Regions from separate parts of the Phytobacter cepae genome, predicted to be linked through region 1. Evidence: predicted binding sites of a transcription regulator. Region 1 holds the regulator's gene; each other region holds the start of a gene.
The links. Region 1 encodes PurR, which represses purine synthesis genes. Its sites were predicted from a motif close to CANGCAAACGTTTGCNTG; they were not measured.

Region 1 (4,215 bases):
AAATGTCACATAATTACGAGTGCAATCAGGCATGACTGGACGATTCAAGAGACGCTTTCTGGCGACGCGCATTATTTTCACGGCGTTGCATCACGAAACCCAGACCCGCCAGCAACACTGTCGACACCATTACACTGGTGGTCGCCAGGAGTGGGAAGGCGATCAGTGCTGATACCACCAGACTGGCAATAAAACACAAGCCCAGTTGCAGTGTGTTCTGCAGCGCAGCAGCCCGACCCGTGGCGTGAGGGAAGGGGCGCAGTGCTTCTGCGACCACGATGGGGTAAATCGCGCCGTTAGCCACGGCCATCAGGCAGAAGGGGATCAGCAGAGCAGTCAGGGAAGCACCAGGCAGCAAGCCCACGGCCCAGGTGGCAATCACGCTGAATGCAAAGGCGACCAACAGCCAGGGCAGCAAGCGCGCGCCAGACCATTTTTGCAGCGCCCAGCGGCAGCTATAACCCCCTATCAGGAAGGCGATGGTTTGTGGAACATAGCTCAGGCCAATGATGGTCGGGCCATAACCCATATCATGCAAAATAAAGGGAGAACCGGTCAGCCAGGCAAAGAAGCTGGCGGAGCAGGCGGCATAAATCAGCACGTTACCCCGGTAGGCTTTATCACGCAGCAGGGTAAGAAAGGTCACCGGCTGCGCGTCCGGGGCCGGTTTACGCGGCATAGCGCGCAGACGCAGCGCCGGCAGCATGAGCACCACCGTAATGGCGAAGAGGGTCGCAAAAATGGCCTGCCAGGAAAAATGGGCGAGGATCCAACTGCCAAGCAGTGGCGCGAGGGCGGGAGACAATCCAACCAGCGGCATGATAGTGGCAAAAATACGGTTAGTCCGTTGTGCCGGGTAGTGGTCGGTAACCAGCGCCTGCCAGGTGACGGCGGCCGCACAAACGCCCACGGCCTGAATAAAGCGCAAAACCAGCAGCCAGCGGGCATCCTCTACCCAGATCATTCCCAGGCAGCCGAGGGCAAAGATGGCCAGGCCACTTAACAGTACCGGCTTACGCCCATAGCGATCGGACAAGGGCCCCCAAACCAGCTGCGCGACAGCAAATCCGGCAAGGAAGAGGCTCAGCGTCGCGCTGACCACGGCGGCAGAAGTGTGCAAATCTTGCTGAATATTGGCGAAGGCAGGGAGGTACATGTCCGTTGCGAGGAAGCCGAGTACGCTTAATCCCGCCAGCCAGACTAAAAATCCTTTTCCTGGTTGCATGGTAAAAATCTCTTTCTTGTGCAGGTAAACAGGGAAACAGAGTCTAGGGAGTGTAACTTCGGTTGTGAACCGCTAATATTTGCGAATGGGTTTCAAAATTTTTGCAGGCAAAATATGTGGTCAGAATATTCTCTTGAAGTCGTCGACGCAGTGGCTCGCAATGGTAGCTTTAGCGCGGCCGCGCAGGAGCTGCATCGTGTGCCCTCTGCGGTCAGTTATACGGTGCGCCAACTGGAAGAGTGGCTCGCCGTTGCGCTTTTTGAACGTCGTCATCGCGATGTAGAACTCACCCCCGCCGGGGTGCTGTTTTTAAAAGAAGGGCGCTCTGTTATCAAAAAAATGCAGATCACCCGCCAGCAATGTCAACAAATTGCCAATGGCTGGCGTGGTCAACTGGCCATTGCTGTCGACAATATCGTCAAGCCTGAACGAACCCGGCAGATGATTGTTGATTTCTATCGCCATTTTAGCGATGTCGAACTGTTGGTGTTCCAGGAAGTATTTAACGGCGTTTGGGACGCATTGGCAGATGGCCGCGTGGAACTGGCCATCGGGGCGACGCAGGCGATACCCGTCGGGGGGCGCTATACCTTTCGGGATATGGGCATGCTGAGCTGGAAATGTGTAGTGGCGAGTCATCACCCGCTGGCCGGGATGAAGGCACCTCTCAGTGACGATACCTTGCGCAACTGGCCTTCGCTGGTGCGTGAAGATACCTCACGCTCTCTGCCGAAACGCATAACCTGGCTGCTGGATAACCAGAAACGGGTTGTGGCCCCGGATTGGGAATCGTCCGCCGCCTGCCTCTCTGCGGGATTGTGTGTTGGCATGGTGCCGGCACATTTTGCGCGCCCCTGGCTGGACAAAGGAGAGTGGGTGGCGCTGGAGCTTGAAAATCCTTTCCCGGACGCGGCCTGTTGCCTGACCTGGCAGCAAAACGAAGCTTCACCGGCGTTAAACTGGCTGCTGAGTTATTTGGGGGATAGTGAAACGCTGAATCGGGAGTGGTTGTGGGAGCAGGATTGACCCGCTCCCCTTGCAGAGATTAACGGCGATAATCGCGGAATGGACCATCCGCCACCGAACGACGCTCGATCAGTCGCGGATGGACTTCAATAGACTGGGAGACCTCACGTTTGTTAACGATACGGTCGAGCAGCATATTGAATGCCGTTTCACCCAGCGAATCCTTTGGCTGATGGATAGTGGTCAGCGACGGGGTAAAGTAGCGTGAGTTGCGCACGTTATCGTAACCGATCACCGAAATATCCTGTGGCACACGCAGGCCCATTTCGTCTGCTGCACAGAGGGCGCCCATCGCCATGATATCGCCACCGCAGAAAACAGCGGTGGGGCGGGATGGCTGGGTGAGAATTTGTTGCATGGCGCGATAACCGGACTCCGGTTCGAAATCGCCCTGAACAATCCAGTTTTCCGCTACGCTGATATGCGCTTCTTCCATCGCTTTCATAAAGCCAGCCAGTCGGCCTGCACCGGTATTACGCTCAAGCGGTCCTGGGATGACGCCAATGTCACGATGACCGCGTTCGACCAGATAACGCCCGGCCATGTAGCCGCCTTCAAACGCATTATCGATGACGGTGTCGGTAAAATCGGCTTTAGCTTCACCCCAGTCCATGACCACCATCGGAATATGGCGGTACTCGCCAAGCATAGTCAGCAGGGATTCCGGGTACTCTGAACACATCACCAGTAAACCATCAACGCGCTTTTGCGCCATCATCGACAGGTAGGCGCCTTGTTTTTCAAAATTGTTCCAGGCGTTACCCAAAATGAGGGTATAGCCTTTCTGGAAACAGTTCTTCTCAACGGCTTCGATTATCTCGGCAAAATAGGCCGCTTCGCTGCTGGTGGCCAGCAAACCGATGGATTTTGTGTGATTCACCTTCAGGCTACGGGCGACGGCACTCGGCGAGTAGTGAAGCTCCTTAATGGCCGCCCACACAGCATTACGCGTCTCTTCAGCGACGAAACGGGTTTTGTTAATAACATGTGATACGGTTGTGGTGGAAACGTTTGCTCGCTTCGCTACGTCTTTGATCGTTGCCATCAGATGTCACTCCATGCCATATCATAAGCTCCTGAAAATGCTAAAGGTAAACGTTTGCCTGCCTTCACCCTTTCACCGCGCGATGTACTGTTTTACGCCGGGAAAAAGACATTGGACGTCAGGAGGGGAGTCAATGGCCGGTACGCTAATAAATTTAGCGTCGAATTTTGTCTTATCTTGACCAAAAGGGGAAGCGCTAAAACGTATATCAATCTAAATCCTGCAAGATTTTTACGTTTATTTGTGCAAAAATGCGCTACCTCACTTTTTATGGGGTAATAGGAAAGGAGAAAAATTGATGAGCACCGACCTGAAGTTTTCTTTAGTGACGACTGTCATTGTGCTGGCCCTGATTGTTGCGGGTGCGATGACGGCGGCTCTGCACTGAGTTACCCCGAGGGAGAGTTCTCTCCCTCGCTGTTTTCTTCTTCTATTATCCCGAATTCAGCAATACTCTTTTCGCGTTTCACTCTCTTCTGTTTTTTGTGAACGCTGTCATACTTTTGACTTCTGTGACGGTGTCGGCCAACGACACGGCATTTCCGGAGTCAATAAATCATGAAAGTAAATTATCCACTGCTTGCCCTGGCGATAGGCGCTTTTGGCATCGGTACCACCGAGTTTTCCCCGATGGGACTGCTGCCCGTCATTGCACGGGGTGTCGATGTATCGATTCCGGCAGCGGGAATGCTGATCAGTGCCTATGCCATAGGTGTCATGGTGGGGGCCCCCCTTATGACGTTGCTGCTTTCCCATCGCGCGCGGCGTAATGCACTGATTTTTTTGATGGCAATCTTTACGCTTGGCAATGTGTTGTCCGCCATCTCGCCTGATTACACCACGCTCATGCTGTCGCGCATTATTACCAGTCTCAATCATGGCGCATTCTTTGGACTGGGTTCGGTGGTTGCCGCAAGCG
Region 2 (4,215 bases), 2.2 Mb from region 1:
GACACCGGAACGCCCCGCTGCCACCGCTCTTCTGGCACACAACATTATTACGTTATCGTGCACAATATCTCCCCCTGCCGATTCGGCACTTTTTTGCACAACATCAGCATCAGCGTTACGGCGCTGTCGAGGGCACGTTGACCCTTGCCCAGGTGAACTACAACTGGACGCGCGTACTGCCCTGCTGACTCAATTGTGGAGGAAATGTGGAAAGGGGGAAGTATTGACTAAATAAATTGTAAAAGTCGCCATCAGGGGCTTTTCAGATCTGTATTTCCACATTAAAACCTAAACGGTATACGCGATAATGTGAATTATCGTTTCCAGTACCAGACCATTATCACGGAGCGAAAAATGGCAACGCATTTTGCAAGAGGGATCCTTTCTGAAGGCTGTTCAGCCTCCCCCCGGCTCTCTCAGGCCTGTCGCGACAGCGCGAGACAACTTCCTGAGCACCAGCAATCACGCTTCCTGGCATCACGGGCCTTACTCGCAGAAATGATGTTTATGTTGTACGGACTCGGTGAATTACCGGACATCATGACTGAAGCCAGCGGCCGCCCTAAATTTGCCGATCCTGACCTGCCGCACTTTTCTCTGGCGTATGCCGGAAATATGGTGGGCGTGGCGATCATCACCGAAGGTGAATGTGGCCTGGATATGGAACTCCAGCGCGCGACACGCAGCTTCCATAGCCCTCACGCGCAGCAAGGTAAACACTTTTCCAGCAATGAACAGTTGTGGATTAACAATCAAAACGACCCCAATGAGGCTCAGACTCAGCTCTCCACCCTCAGACAAAGCGTGCTGAAGATGATAAGCCAGATGGGGGATGGCAACGATATGCTGCAACTGCTGCCCGGCGCAGGGCGTCTGCGTGTACAGCAACGGGCGCAGGTAGAAGTCTTGAGTGATGCTGAAGATGTCCTGATCTGGTCGGTCGCCGCCACACCGGCGATTGAAAGCCTGAAAATATGGGAATATGACGGCAAGAACGGCTGGCGCTATCTCTCTGACGTGCAAACCCGTGCCAACGACCCCGCCTCCCGTCTGATGCGATTCACCAGCTTGCCAGCAGACAGGTAAAGTTGGGCCGCTGAACGGGCCTGGCTGAGTCTGCTCAGCGTGTGCTAATCCAATAAAAAAGCCCGGAGGCGATATCGCGCTCCGGGCTTTTATCGTTACAGCTGAAGTTATTAATGGTCGATAAAGACGATTTTCAGCAGGAACAGCAGGGCCACCACAATGACGCACAGGCTCAAATCGCGCAGACGTCCGGTGAAAATTTTCATCACGCAGTAAGAGATGAAGCCCAGCGCAATACCTTCAGTGATTGAGAAGCTGAACGGCATCATGACCGCGGTAATAAACGCAGGGACCGCTTCCGTCAGGTCATCCCACTTCACACGGGAGAGGCTGGAGGTCATCAGTACACCAACGTAGATCAGCGCGCCCGCCGCAGCGTAGCCCGGCACCATCCCGGCCAGAGGCGACAGGAAGATAACCAACAGGAACAGAAGGCCGACCACAACCGCCGTCAGCCCCGTACGGCCACCGACTGAGACACCAGAAGATGACTCGATGTAAGCCGTCACGGAAGAGGTACCGATAAAGGAACCCGCGACGGACGAGATGCTGTCGACATACAGCGCCTGCTTCATACGCGGGAATTTACCTTTTTCGTCCACCAGCCCGGCTTTGTCGGTGACCCCGATGAGCGTGCCGGAGGAGTCGAACAGGTTAACCAGCATGAAGGAGAAAATGACCCCTGCCAGACCGATATTAAACGAACCGGCGAGGTCTACGTTACCCACTACGCTTGTGATGCTCGGCGGGGCAGACACAATTCCGTGATACTGAACATCGCCCAGCAACCAGCCCAGCAGGGTAGTTACAACGATGGAAACCAGTACCGCAGCATGAATGTTACGGGAAGCCAGAATCGCGATGATAAAGAAGCCCAGCACGCCCAACAGAACGCTGTGGGAGGTCAGGTTGCCAATGGAGACGAGGGTGTCTTTGTTCGCCACGATAACACCGGCATTTTTCAGCCCCATCATGCCGATAAACAGACCGATCCCGCTGGTGATCCCCACGCGCAGGCTGACCGGGATATTGGCAATCATCCAGTAACGCACGCGGAAAATGGTCAGCAGCAGCAGGCCAACCGCGCCCCAGAAAATCGCGCCCATGCCGATCTGCCAGGAAAGTCCCATTGCCCCGACCACGACAAAAGCGAAGAAGGCATTCAGCCCCATTGCGGGTGCCAGCGCAACCGGCAGGTTGGCCACCAGGCCCATCAGGATACTACCAAACGCTGCAATCAGGCAGGTCGTCACGAAGACCGCGCTGGTGTCCATGCCAGCGACACCCAAAATCTGCGGGTTAACAAAAACGATGTACACCATCGTTAAAAAGGTGGTGAAACCGGCGATCACCTCGGTGCGTGCCGACGTGCCATGTTCGCGCAGTTTAAACACGCGCTCGAGCAACCCGTGGCCCGACGCCTGGGTAGTGTGTTGTTGGCTCATTATCAATTTCCGGACAAAGGAGGGAAAATTCGTCGCTATCCTATACCAAAATGAGACAATGTTGACCGTTATCACACACTTTTTTTCATTGAATTTGCTTATACGGCAACGATTGCGTGGGGTAATCTGGCTTAAGTAAACGTTAAACTTGCAAGTAACAGGAAAAGGCATGTCTGAAATAGAAGCAGTATTTTTCGACTGTGACGGCACCCTGGTCGACAGTGAAGTCATTTGTTCGCGCGCGTATGTGCATATGTTTAAAGAGTTTGGTATCACCCTCGATCTGGAGGAGGTGTTCAAACGCTTCAAAGGCATGAAGCTCTACGAGATCATCGAAGTGATTGGCGAAGAACACGGAAAGACGCTGGACAAGACTGCGCTGGAGCCCGTGTTCCGCAGCGAAGTTGCCCGTCTTTTTGATGCTGAGCTGGAAATCATTCCTGGCGCAAAAGCGCTTTTAGACGCGGTGACCGTGCCGATTTGCGTGGTATCCAACGGCCCGGTCAGCAAAATGCAGCACTCTCTGGGCAAACTGGGGCTACTGCACCACTTCCCGGAACTCTTGTTTAGTGGCTACGATATCCAAAGCTGGAAGCCTGACCCGGCGCTGATGTTCCATGCCGCCAACGCGCTGAAGGTAAACACAAAACACTGCATTCTGGTGGATGATTCGGTGGCTGGCGTTCAGTCCGGCATCGCAGCGGGTATGGAGGTCTTTTACTTCTGTGCCGATCCGCATAACAAGCCCATTGAGCACCCGCAGGTCACGACCTTTACGGCGCTTTCACAGCTGCCGGAACTCTGGCGCGCCCGCGGCTGGAACATCATTCGCTAAGAATGACGCCTCTCCCGCGAAGGAAGAGAGAGGCGTAACACCTTACTTAAATAACTTCTGCACAAACTCAGCATAAGCCGGACGCCAGACGTCCATTTCATGGTTCAGGCCCGGGTACATCTTGTAATCAAACTTGATGCCCTGCTTCTCCAGTTCACTTTTAAGGCCCGCAATATCTTTACCGGTCACCGAGTCTTTCTCGCCCACCACCACCGTAAAGTTATGAAGCTGGGCATTAACCCCCTGCGGTTTATTAAGCTGTGCCGTCACCCCTGCGTCCGGTACCGTTGTGGTGGTCACGCCGCTGAAGGTCGCCAGCCAGCCGAAACTCTCCAGATGGTTCATCCCTGACACCAGCGCCTGATAGCCACCTTGCGATAATCCCGCCAGGGCGCGCCCGGCTGCGTCCTTACGCACGTTAAATCGACCGTCGACCAGCGGAATAATGTCATGCATTAATTCCCGGTCAGCCGCTTTGGCATTAAGAGGATAGAAGGTCTTACGCCGCTCTTTCGGCGGATAATTTTCCGCAATCGCCTGCACGATGTCGGTCTCTGTATCCGGCACAACCACCAGCATCGGCTTAATTTTGCCTTCTGCCAGCAGGTTATCCATGATCTGCGGCAGACGCCCCTGGTCGATCGCCGAAAGACCGGTGTCACCAAAGCCATGATAGAAGTAGAGCACCGGCAGCGGTTCACCTTTGCCGTTATAGCCCGGCGGCGTCCAGATATAGACGCGACGCTCAGAACGCAGCTCTTTTGAATGGTAGGTCACGGTCAGCAGGTCGCCATGAGGAACCGCGCGATCGTCCAGAATGCTCCCCGGCACCAGAATCAGGCTGGTATT
Region 3 (4,215 bases), 2.0 Mb from region 1:
TCCACGGTAGTTTACTGGTTGCGGCAGATGGCTCACGTTCGGCCCTGGGGGCGCAGTGTGGTATTCGTTGGCAGCAGGTGCCGTATCAGCAGGTTGCCGTGATTGCCAACGTGACTACCGCAGTGGCTCATCAGGGCCGCGCATTTGAACGCTTTACCTCCTCCGGGCCGCTGGCGATGCTGCCTATGTCTCAGGGGCGCTGTTCACTGGTCTGGTGTCATCCGCTGGAGAAACAGCAGCAGGTGCTAAACTGGAGCGATGAGAAATTCTGCCATGAGTTGCAAAAAGCTTTTGGCTGGCGACTGGGCAAAATCGTTCATGCCGGTGCACGCAGCGCATATCCGCTGGCGTTAACCACCGCATCATCCCCTGTTTCGCACCGTACCGTGCTGGTGGGCAATGCGGCGCAGACGCTGCATCCTATCGCCGGGCAGGGGTTTAACCTCGGCATGCGAGACGTCATGAGTCTGGCGGAGATCGTCGCAGACGCCTGGGCTGCACAACGCGACGTGGGGGATTATTCGGTTCTGACCGGTTATCGCGATCGTCGCCATGCAGATAAGCAGGCCACTATCGGGGTCACGGACGGCTTAGTACATTTGTTTGCCAATCGCTGGGCGCCGCTGGTCGTGGGGCGTAATGCGGGGCTGATGGCAATGGAATTATTTACCCCAGCGCGCGATGCGCTGGCGCAGCGTACCCTGGGTTGGGTGGCGCGTTAACGTCTGAATCAGGCTTCTGGAGTGATGTGTGCAAAGTGTTGATGTGGCAATTGTTGGCGGCGGCATGGTCGGTCTGGCACTGGCGTGTGGATTGCAGGGAAGTGGGCTGCGTGTAGCCGTGCTGGAACAGCATGCGCCCATGCCGGTGCGTGATGACGCTGCACCACAGCTACGTGTTTCCGCCATTAACGCAGCCAGCGAAAAATTGCTTACCCGCCTGGGCGTCTGGTCCTCCATCACCGCACGCCGTGTGAGTTGTTACCACGGTATGGAAGTGTGGGACAAAGACAGTTTTGGTCGCATCGCGTTTGATGATGCGAGCCTGGGCTACAGCCATCTGGGGCATATTGTTGAAAACGGCGTGATTCAGCAGGCGCTGTGGGAAAAGGTCCAGCAGTGTTCCGACGTCACGCTGAACGTACCGGCTACGTTGCAGCAGGTGGCGTGGGGGGAGAACGAAGCCTTCATCACGTTGCAGGACGGGGGCATGCTCACTGCGCGTCTGGTCGTTGGCGCGGATGGCGCAAACTCGTGGTTACGTAACAAAGCTGATATTCCGCTTACCTACTGGGATTACGGCCATCATGCGCTGGTTGCCACTATTCACACGGTGGAACCCCACCAGGGCGTGGCGCGTCAGGTTTTCCATGACGAAAGCATTCTGGCGTTTTTACCGCTGTCCGATCCTCATCTCTGTTCAATTGTCTGGTCTCTTCCACCAGAGCAGGCTGAGCGGATGCAGCAGATGAGTGAAGATGAGTTCAATCAGGCCCTTTGTGTGGCCTTTGATAACCGTCTGGGCTTATGTCGCGTTGAAAGCGAACGGCAGCTTTACCCGCTGACCGGGCGTTATGCCCGGCAGTTTGCAGGCCACCGACTGGCGCTGGTGGGGGATGCGGCACACACCATTCATCCGCTCGCCGGTCAGGGCGTTAACCTCGGCTTTATGGATGCGGCGGAGTTGATCGCTGAGCTGAGACGTTTGCACAGCCAGGGGAAAGACATCGGCCAGCATATGTATCTGCGTCGTTATGAGCGCAGCCGTAAGCACAGCGCGGCAGTGATGCTGGCGGGGATGCAGGGTTTTCGCGAACTCTTCACCGGCACGCATCCGGCGAAAAAGCTCCTGCGCGATATTGGCCTCAAACTGGCCGACACGCTTCCTGGCGTTAAACCTCAATTATTACGTCAGGCTATGGGCTTACATTCTCTCCCGGAGTGGTTACGTTAACCCCGTCACATTTCCCTTCCCCTTAACGGGGAAGGCTCGCCTTCGCTCATTTGAGAAATTCTAATTTCACCGCATTTTTCGGATTAGATTTTCTCATCCCTCAGATTTTGTTCATCGGGAAAAATATCTCTTTTGCAGAAGCAATAACTGCCTATTGGGGCGGAATCTCGAATTAGCTAGCGTTAAATATCCTGGATCTGCTGTTTTGTTAGATTAATCCTCTGGGAGGGTTTTTATCAAAAAAGGTCATAAGCTAATGTGATGACCCATTTTCTCTTATGGTTAAGCGTCGTTTTCAGTGGTAAGTTCAGGCAAAAGTGAACGTTTGCGTCGGCAGCCGGGATCGGTGTTGACGCGCTGTCATCCGCTGGGTTTTTTCACTCAAAAAACGTGATAGCCCTGCTTATTCGACGAGGAAAAGATGGCTCAGCAGACTCCTTTGTATGAACAACACATTCTGTGCGGCGCCCGCATGGTGGATTTCCATGGCTGGATGATGCCACTGCATTATGGCTCGCAGATCGATGAGCATCACGCAGTGCGAAACGATGCCGGTATGTTCGATGTCTCGCATATGACGATTGTCGACTTACATGGCAGCCGTACCCGCGAATTTTTACGTTATCTGTTAGCAAACGATGTCGCAAAACTCACCAAACCCGGCAAAGCGCTTTACAGCGGCATGCTCAATGCATCAGGTGGGGTGATTGATGATCTTATCGTTTATTACTTTACCGAAGACTTCTTCCGCCTCGTTGTAAACTCCGCCACCCGCGAAAAAGACCTCTCCTGGATTACCCAACACGCAGAACCTTTTGCCATCGACATCACCGTTCGCGACGACCTGTCGTTGATTGCCGTTCAGGGGCCGAATGCGCAGGCGAAGGCTGCCACGCTGTTCACCGACGAACAGCGTCAGGCGGTCGAAGGGATGAAGCCCTTCTTCGGCGTTGAAGCCGGCGACCGGTTTATTGCGACGACCGGGTATACCGGTGAAGCCGGTTATGAAATTGCGCTACCGAGTGAACAGGCTGCCGATTTCTGGCAGGCGCTGGTTGCTGCTGGCGTTAAGCCCTGTGGTCTCGGCGCGCGCGATACTTTACGCCTTGAAGCAGGCATGAACTTGTACGGTCAGGAGATGGACGAGGGTGTTTCGCCGCTCGCCGCCAATATGGGCTGGACCATTGCCTGGGAACCGGCCGATCGTGACTTTATCGGGCGTGAAGCGCTTGAAGCCCAGCGTGAAAAGGGCACCGAACAACTGGTCGGGCTGGTGATGACCGAAAAAGGCGTGCTGCGCAATGAACTCCCGGTGCGTTTTACCGATGCGCACGGCAACCCGCAGGAAGGTGTGATCACCAGCGGTACATTCTCACCAACGCTTGGCTACAGTATTGCACTGGCACGCGTGCCGGCAGGCATCGGTGATACGGCAATCGTCCAGATCCGTAACCGTGAAATGCCGGTAAAAGTGACGAAACCTGTTTTTGTACGCGCTGGCAAAGCCGTCGCGTGATTCATTCTTATTTGGAGATTTTGTGATGAGCAACGTACCTGCAGAACTGAAATACAGTAAAGAACACGAGTGGCTGCGTAAAGAAGCGGACGGCTCTTACACCGTGGGCATCACCGAGCACGCGCAGGAACTGCTGGGCGATATGGTTTTTATTGATTTGCCGGAAGTGGGCGCCACGGTCACCGCAGGCGATGACTGCGCGGTTGCCGAATCGGTAAAAGCAGCTTCCGATATTTATGCACCGATCGGTGGCGAGATTGTTGCCGTGAACGAAGCTCTGGCTGATGCTCCAGAACGTGTTAACAGCGAACCATACGGTGAAGGCTGGATTTTCAAAATCAAAGCCAGCGACGAAGCGGAAGTTGATGCGCTGTTGAGTGCAACAGAATATGCAGCACTGTTAGAAGATTAATCATCGTTATTCCCCCTCTCCCTTTGGGAGAGGGCAGGGGTGAGGGTGCCAATCTTCCCCTCACCCTAACCCTCTCCCAAAGGGAGAGGGAACGTAAATTCACTTGCACGTTTCAGGAACCCTCGCTCATGACTCAGACGTTAAGTCAGCTTGAAAATCGCGGCGCATTTATTGAAAGACACATTGGTCCGGACGCACAGCAGCAACATGACATGCTGGCCGTCGTGGGGGCCGAGTCGCTCAATGCGCTGACTTCGCAAATCGTTCCGCAAGATATTCAGCTGGCGACACCGCCGGATATTGGCGAGGCGACCACCGAATTTGCGGCACTTGC
Region 4 (4,215 bases), 2.0 Mb from region 1:
AGTTGTTTTCTTTAGCTACCTGGAACACTTTCTGAACGTCATCACCAGTGATAACGCCCGGTTTTACGAAATCAAAAATTTTAGACATGTTTTCGAGTCCTGTTTCTGTATCTTCGACCGTTGGAAAAAAAGTTCGCGAGCTTAGCGCGCGCTGAAAATGGGGCAGGTTTCCCTGCCCTTTAAATGCTTACTGCTTAGCGCGCTCTTCGAGCATAGCGACTGCTGGCAGCACTTTGCCTTCCACGAACTCGAGGAACGCACCGCCACCAGTGGAGATGTAGGAAATTTTGTCAGCGATGCCGAACAGGTCGATCGCGGCCAGGGTGTCGCCACCGCCAGCGATGGAGAACGCGTCGCTGTCTGCGATAGCGTTAGCGACGATTTCGGTACCTTTACGGAAGTTAGCGAATTCGAATACGCCAACCGGGCCGTTCCACAGAATGGTTTTTGCATTCTTCAGGATGGCAGCCAGTTTCTCAGCGGAAACGTCACCCAGGTCCAGAATCTGCTCTTCGTCTTTGATATCAGCAACAGATTTCAGGGTAGCGGTCGCAGTTTCAGAGAACTCAGTAGCGACGCGCACATCTGTCGGGACCGGGATATCGCAGGTGGTCAGCAGACGTTTTGCTTCGTCGACCAGGTCTGCTTCGTACAGGGATTTACCGACGTTGTGGCCTTGAGCAGCAACGAAGGTGTTGGCGATACCGCCACCAACGATCAGCTGGTCAGCGATTTTAGACAGAGAGTCCAGAACGGTCAGTTTGGTGGATACTTTAGAACCGCCAACGATAGCAACCATCGGACGAGCCGGTTCTTTCAGCGCTTTGCCCAGTGCTTCCAGTTCATCAGCCAGCAGCGGGCCAGCACAAGCAACGTCAGCAAATTTACCGATACCATGAGTAGACGCCTGCGCACGGTGAGCGGTACCAAATGCATCCATCACGAATACGTCGCACAGCGCAGCGTATTTCTTAGAGAGTGCTTCGTCGTCTTTCTTCTCGCCTTTGTTGAAGCGAACGTTTTCCAGAACAACCAGTTCGCCTGCAGCGACTTCAACGCCGTCCAGGTAGTCTTTAACCAGACGTACCGGGTTAGACAGTTTGTCTTTCAGGTAATTAACAACCGGCAGCAGAGAGAATTCTTCGTTGTACTCGCCTTCGGTCGGACGACCCAGGTGGGAGGTAACCATCACTTTCGCACCCTGTTTCAGTGCCAGTTCAATGGTCGGCAGAGAAGCACGGATACGTGCATCGCTGGTCACTTTGCCATCTTTAACCGGTACGTTCAGATCCGCACGGATGAAAACGCGTTTACCTGCCAAATCCAGATCGGTCATCTTAATTACAGACATGGTGAATCCTCTCAATGATTCATAAAGTTTTGCGGGTGCAACGTACACCCTACCTGAAACCTTTGGCGGCCATCGCTAACGTCGTGTCCAGCATTCGGTTAGCAAAGCCCCATTCGTTATCGCACCACACCAGGGTTTTAATAAGGTGCGCACCACTGACCCGCGTCTGCGTGCCATCGACAATGGCACTATGCGGATCGTGGTTAAAATCAATTGAAACCAACGGTAATTCCGTATAGTCAACTATACCATGAAAAGTTCCACGTGCTGCTTTTTGCAGCAACCCGTTGACTTCACACGCTTTTACCGGAGTTTTGACCGTTACGCTCAGGTCAATTGCCGTCACGTTAATGGTGGGAACACGTACCGCAATCGCTTCAAAACGGTCATGAAATTGCGGAAAAATACGGGTAATCCCCGCTGCCAGTTTCGTATCCACCGGGATAATCGATTGGCTGGCGGCGCGCGTCCGACGTAAATCCGGGTGGTAAGCATCAATCACCTGCTGATCGTGCATCGCGGAGTGAATGGTGGTTACCGTCCCTGATTCGATGCTAAACGCATCATCAAGGAGCTTAATGACCGGAATAATACAGTTAGTCGTACAGGATGCATTTGACACAATGCGGTCTTCGGCACGGAGATGTTCTTCGTTAACGCCAAACACGACCGTCGCGTCAAGATCGTTGCTACCAGGGTGGGAGAAAAGCACTTTTTTTGCGCCAGCGGCCAGATGGGCTTCGCCATCGTCGCGGTTGCCGTAAACGCCGGTGCAATCAAGCACCACATCGACGCCAAGCTCTCGCCAGGGTAACTGCGCGATGTCGCGCTCATGCAAGATACGGATAGCATCATCGCCAATATAGAGCTGTTCGCGCTCCTGATGCACATCCCATGCAAACCGCCCGTGGCTGGTGTCATACTTCAATAAATGCGCCATGCCTGCGGCATCGGCCAGTTCATTGATTGCCACCACGGTAACTTCCGCTCGTCGCCCGGATTCATATAAAGCACGAACCACATTGCGCCCGATGCGACCGAAGCCATTAATCGCTATGCGTACGGTCATAGATCTCCTGCCAGGTAACCCATACTGAAGTGGCTAACAGAGTAATGCAGCAACCTTCAGAGGGGAATCCTCGCCTGTCACAAACTGCAACTGATTGATTACTTGTCGAACATTTAAACAACTGAAACGCTTCAGCTAGAATAAGCCAAACGCGGAATAAAAGGAATCAGCGCCCGGCGCAGACCGCCATTTATCTGACATACATCACACTTTCAACGCAAAACGCCGCAAACTTATTCCAGTTCTGGAATTCCGCTCAGCCTTCAGACAAAAAAACGGGCCGCCTGAGCGACCCGTTTTCATCATGTCATCGACATTACAGCAGTGCTTTTGCTTTCGCGACTACGTTGTCGACAGTGAAACCGAACTCTTCGAACAACTGCTCAGCCGGTGCAGACTCACCGAAGGTGGTCATGCCCACGATCGCGCCGTTCAGGCCCACGTATTTGAACCAGTAGTCAGCGATTCCCGCTTCCACCGCCACGCGCGCAGAAACGGCTTTCGGCAGCACGGACTCACGGTACGCCGCATCCTGCTTGTCGAACGCGTCGGTGGACGGCATGGAGACCACGCGCGCCTTCACGCCTTCGGCAGTCAGTTTCTCGTATGCGGCAACCGCCAGCTCAACTTCAGAGCCGGTGGCGATGAAGATAATCTCCGGCTGACCGTTGCTGTCTTTCAGCACATAGCCGCCACGGGCCACGTTGGCCAGTTGCTCCGCGGTACGCTCCTGCTGCGCCAGGTTCTGACGGGACAGAATCAGCGCGGTCGGGCCGTCGGCACGCTCAACGCCATATTTCCACGCCACGGCCGATTCCACCTGGTCACACGGACGCCATGTGGACATGTTCGGGGTCACGCGCAGAGAAGCCACCTGCTCTACCGGCTGGTGCGTCGGGCCGTCTTCGCCCAGACCGATGGAGTCGTGGGTGTAGACCAGCACCTGACGCTGTTTCATCAGCGCCGCCATACGTACCGCGTTACGGGCATATTCCACGAACATCAGGAAGGTGGAGGTGTATGGCAGGAAGCCGCCGTGCAGGGAGATACCGTTGGCAATCGCGGTCATACCGAACTCGCGCACGCCGTAGTGGATGTAGTTACCCGCAGCATCTTCGTTAATCGCTTTCGAGCCGGACCAGATGGTCAGGTTGCTTGGCGCGAGGTCAGCGGAGCCGCCGAGGAATTCCGGGAGCCACGGGCCAAAGGCTTCAATCGCGTTCTGCGACGCTTTACGGCTGGCGATTTTGGACGGATTCGCCTGCAGGTTCGCGATGAACTCGCTTGCTTTGGCGTCAAAATCAGACGGCATTTCACCGTTCATACGACGGGTGAATTCTGCGGCCAGCTCCGGGAAGGCTTTCGCATAGGCGGCGAATTTCTCGTTCCACGCGGACTCTTTCGCCTGACCGGCTTCTTTCGCATCCCACTGGGCATAGATTTCAGACGGGATTTCAAACGCCGGGTGTTTCCAGCCGAGCTGTTCGCGGGTCAGGGCGATTTCCGCATCACCCAGCGGTGCGCCGTGGGAGTCGTGGGTACCCTGTTTGTTCGGGGAGCCGAAGCCGATGATGGTTTTGCACATCAGCAGGGACGGTTTGTCGGTGACGGCTTTTGCCGCTTCGACTGCCGCTTTAATGGCGTCCGCATTGTGACCGTCCACGCCGCGCACCACGTGCCAGCCGTAGGCTTCAAAGCGCTTCGCGGTGTCGTCGGTGAACCAGCCTTCGACATGGCCGTCGATGGAGATGCCGTTGTCATCATAGAACGCCACCAGTTTGCCCAGCTTCAGGGT

Region 2: a site for PurR is predicted at 2,633-2,650, ahead of ACUY4Q_RS24135 (NCS2 family permease). Genes of this name have one in related genera too.
Region 3: a site for PurR is predicted at 2,268-2,285, ahead of gcvT (glycine cleavage system aminomethyltransferase GcvT). Genes of this name have one in related genera too.
Region 4: a site for PurR is predicted at 2,645-2,662, ahead of epd (erythrose-4-phosphate dehydrogenase). Genes of this name have one in related genera too.

What each region holds. Positions count from the first base shown of each region.
Region 1 covers NZ_CM135107.1:2,911,601-2,915,815, reverse strand. Annotated here, with positions in the region: gene punC (purine nucleoside transporter PunC) at 26-1,225, opposite strand; gene punR (DNA-binding transcriptional activator PunR) at 1,340-2,251, shown strand; gene purR (HTH-type transcriptional repressor PurR) at 2,271-3,296, opposite strand; gene cydH (cytochrome bd-I oxidase subunit CydH) at 3,595-3,684, shown strand; gene ACUY4Q_RS13570 (MFS transporter) at 3,855-4,215, shown strand, end outside.
Region 2 covers NZ_CM135107.1:5,149,505-5,153,719, reverse strand. Annotated here, with positions in the region: gene ACUY4Q_RS24145 (hypothetical protein) at 1-188, shown strand, start outside; gene ACUY4Q_RS24140 (4'-phosphopantetheinyl transferase family protein) at 355-1,086, shown strand; gene ACUY4Q_RS24135 (NCS2 family permease) at 1,197-2,531, opposite strand; gene yieH (6-phosphogluconate phosphatase) at 2,701-3,366, shown strand; gene ACUY4Q_RS24125 (esterase) at 3,409-4,215, opposite strand, start outside.
Region 3 covers NZ_CM135107.1:902,309-906,523, forward strand. Annotated here, with positions in the region: gene ubiH (2-octaprenyl-6-methoxyphenyl hydroxylase) at 1-722, shown strand, start outside; gene ubiI (FAD-dependent 2-octaprenylphenol hydroxylase) at 751-1,953, shown strand; gene gcvT (glycine cleavage system aminomethyltransferase GcvT) at 2,375-3,469, shown strand; gene gcvH (glycine cleavage system protein GcvH) at 3,495-3,881, shown strand; gene gcvP (aminomethyl-transferring glycine dehydrogenase) at 4,010-4,215, shown strand, end outside.
Region 4 covers NZ_CM135107.1:886,696-890,910, reverse strand. Annotated here, with positions in the region: gene fbaA (class II fructose-bisphosphate aldolase) at 1-88, opposite strand, end outside; gene pgk (phosphoglycerate kinase) at 188-1,351, opposite strand; gene epd (erythrose-4-phosphate dehydrogenase) at 1,401-2,420, opposite strand; gene tkt (transketolase) at 2,737-4,215, opposite strand, start outside.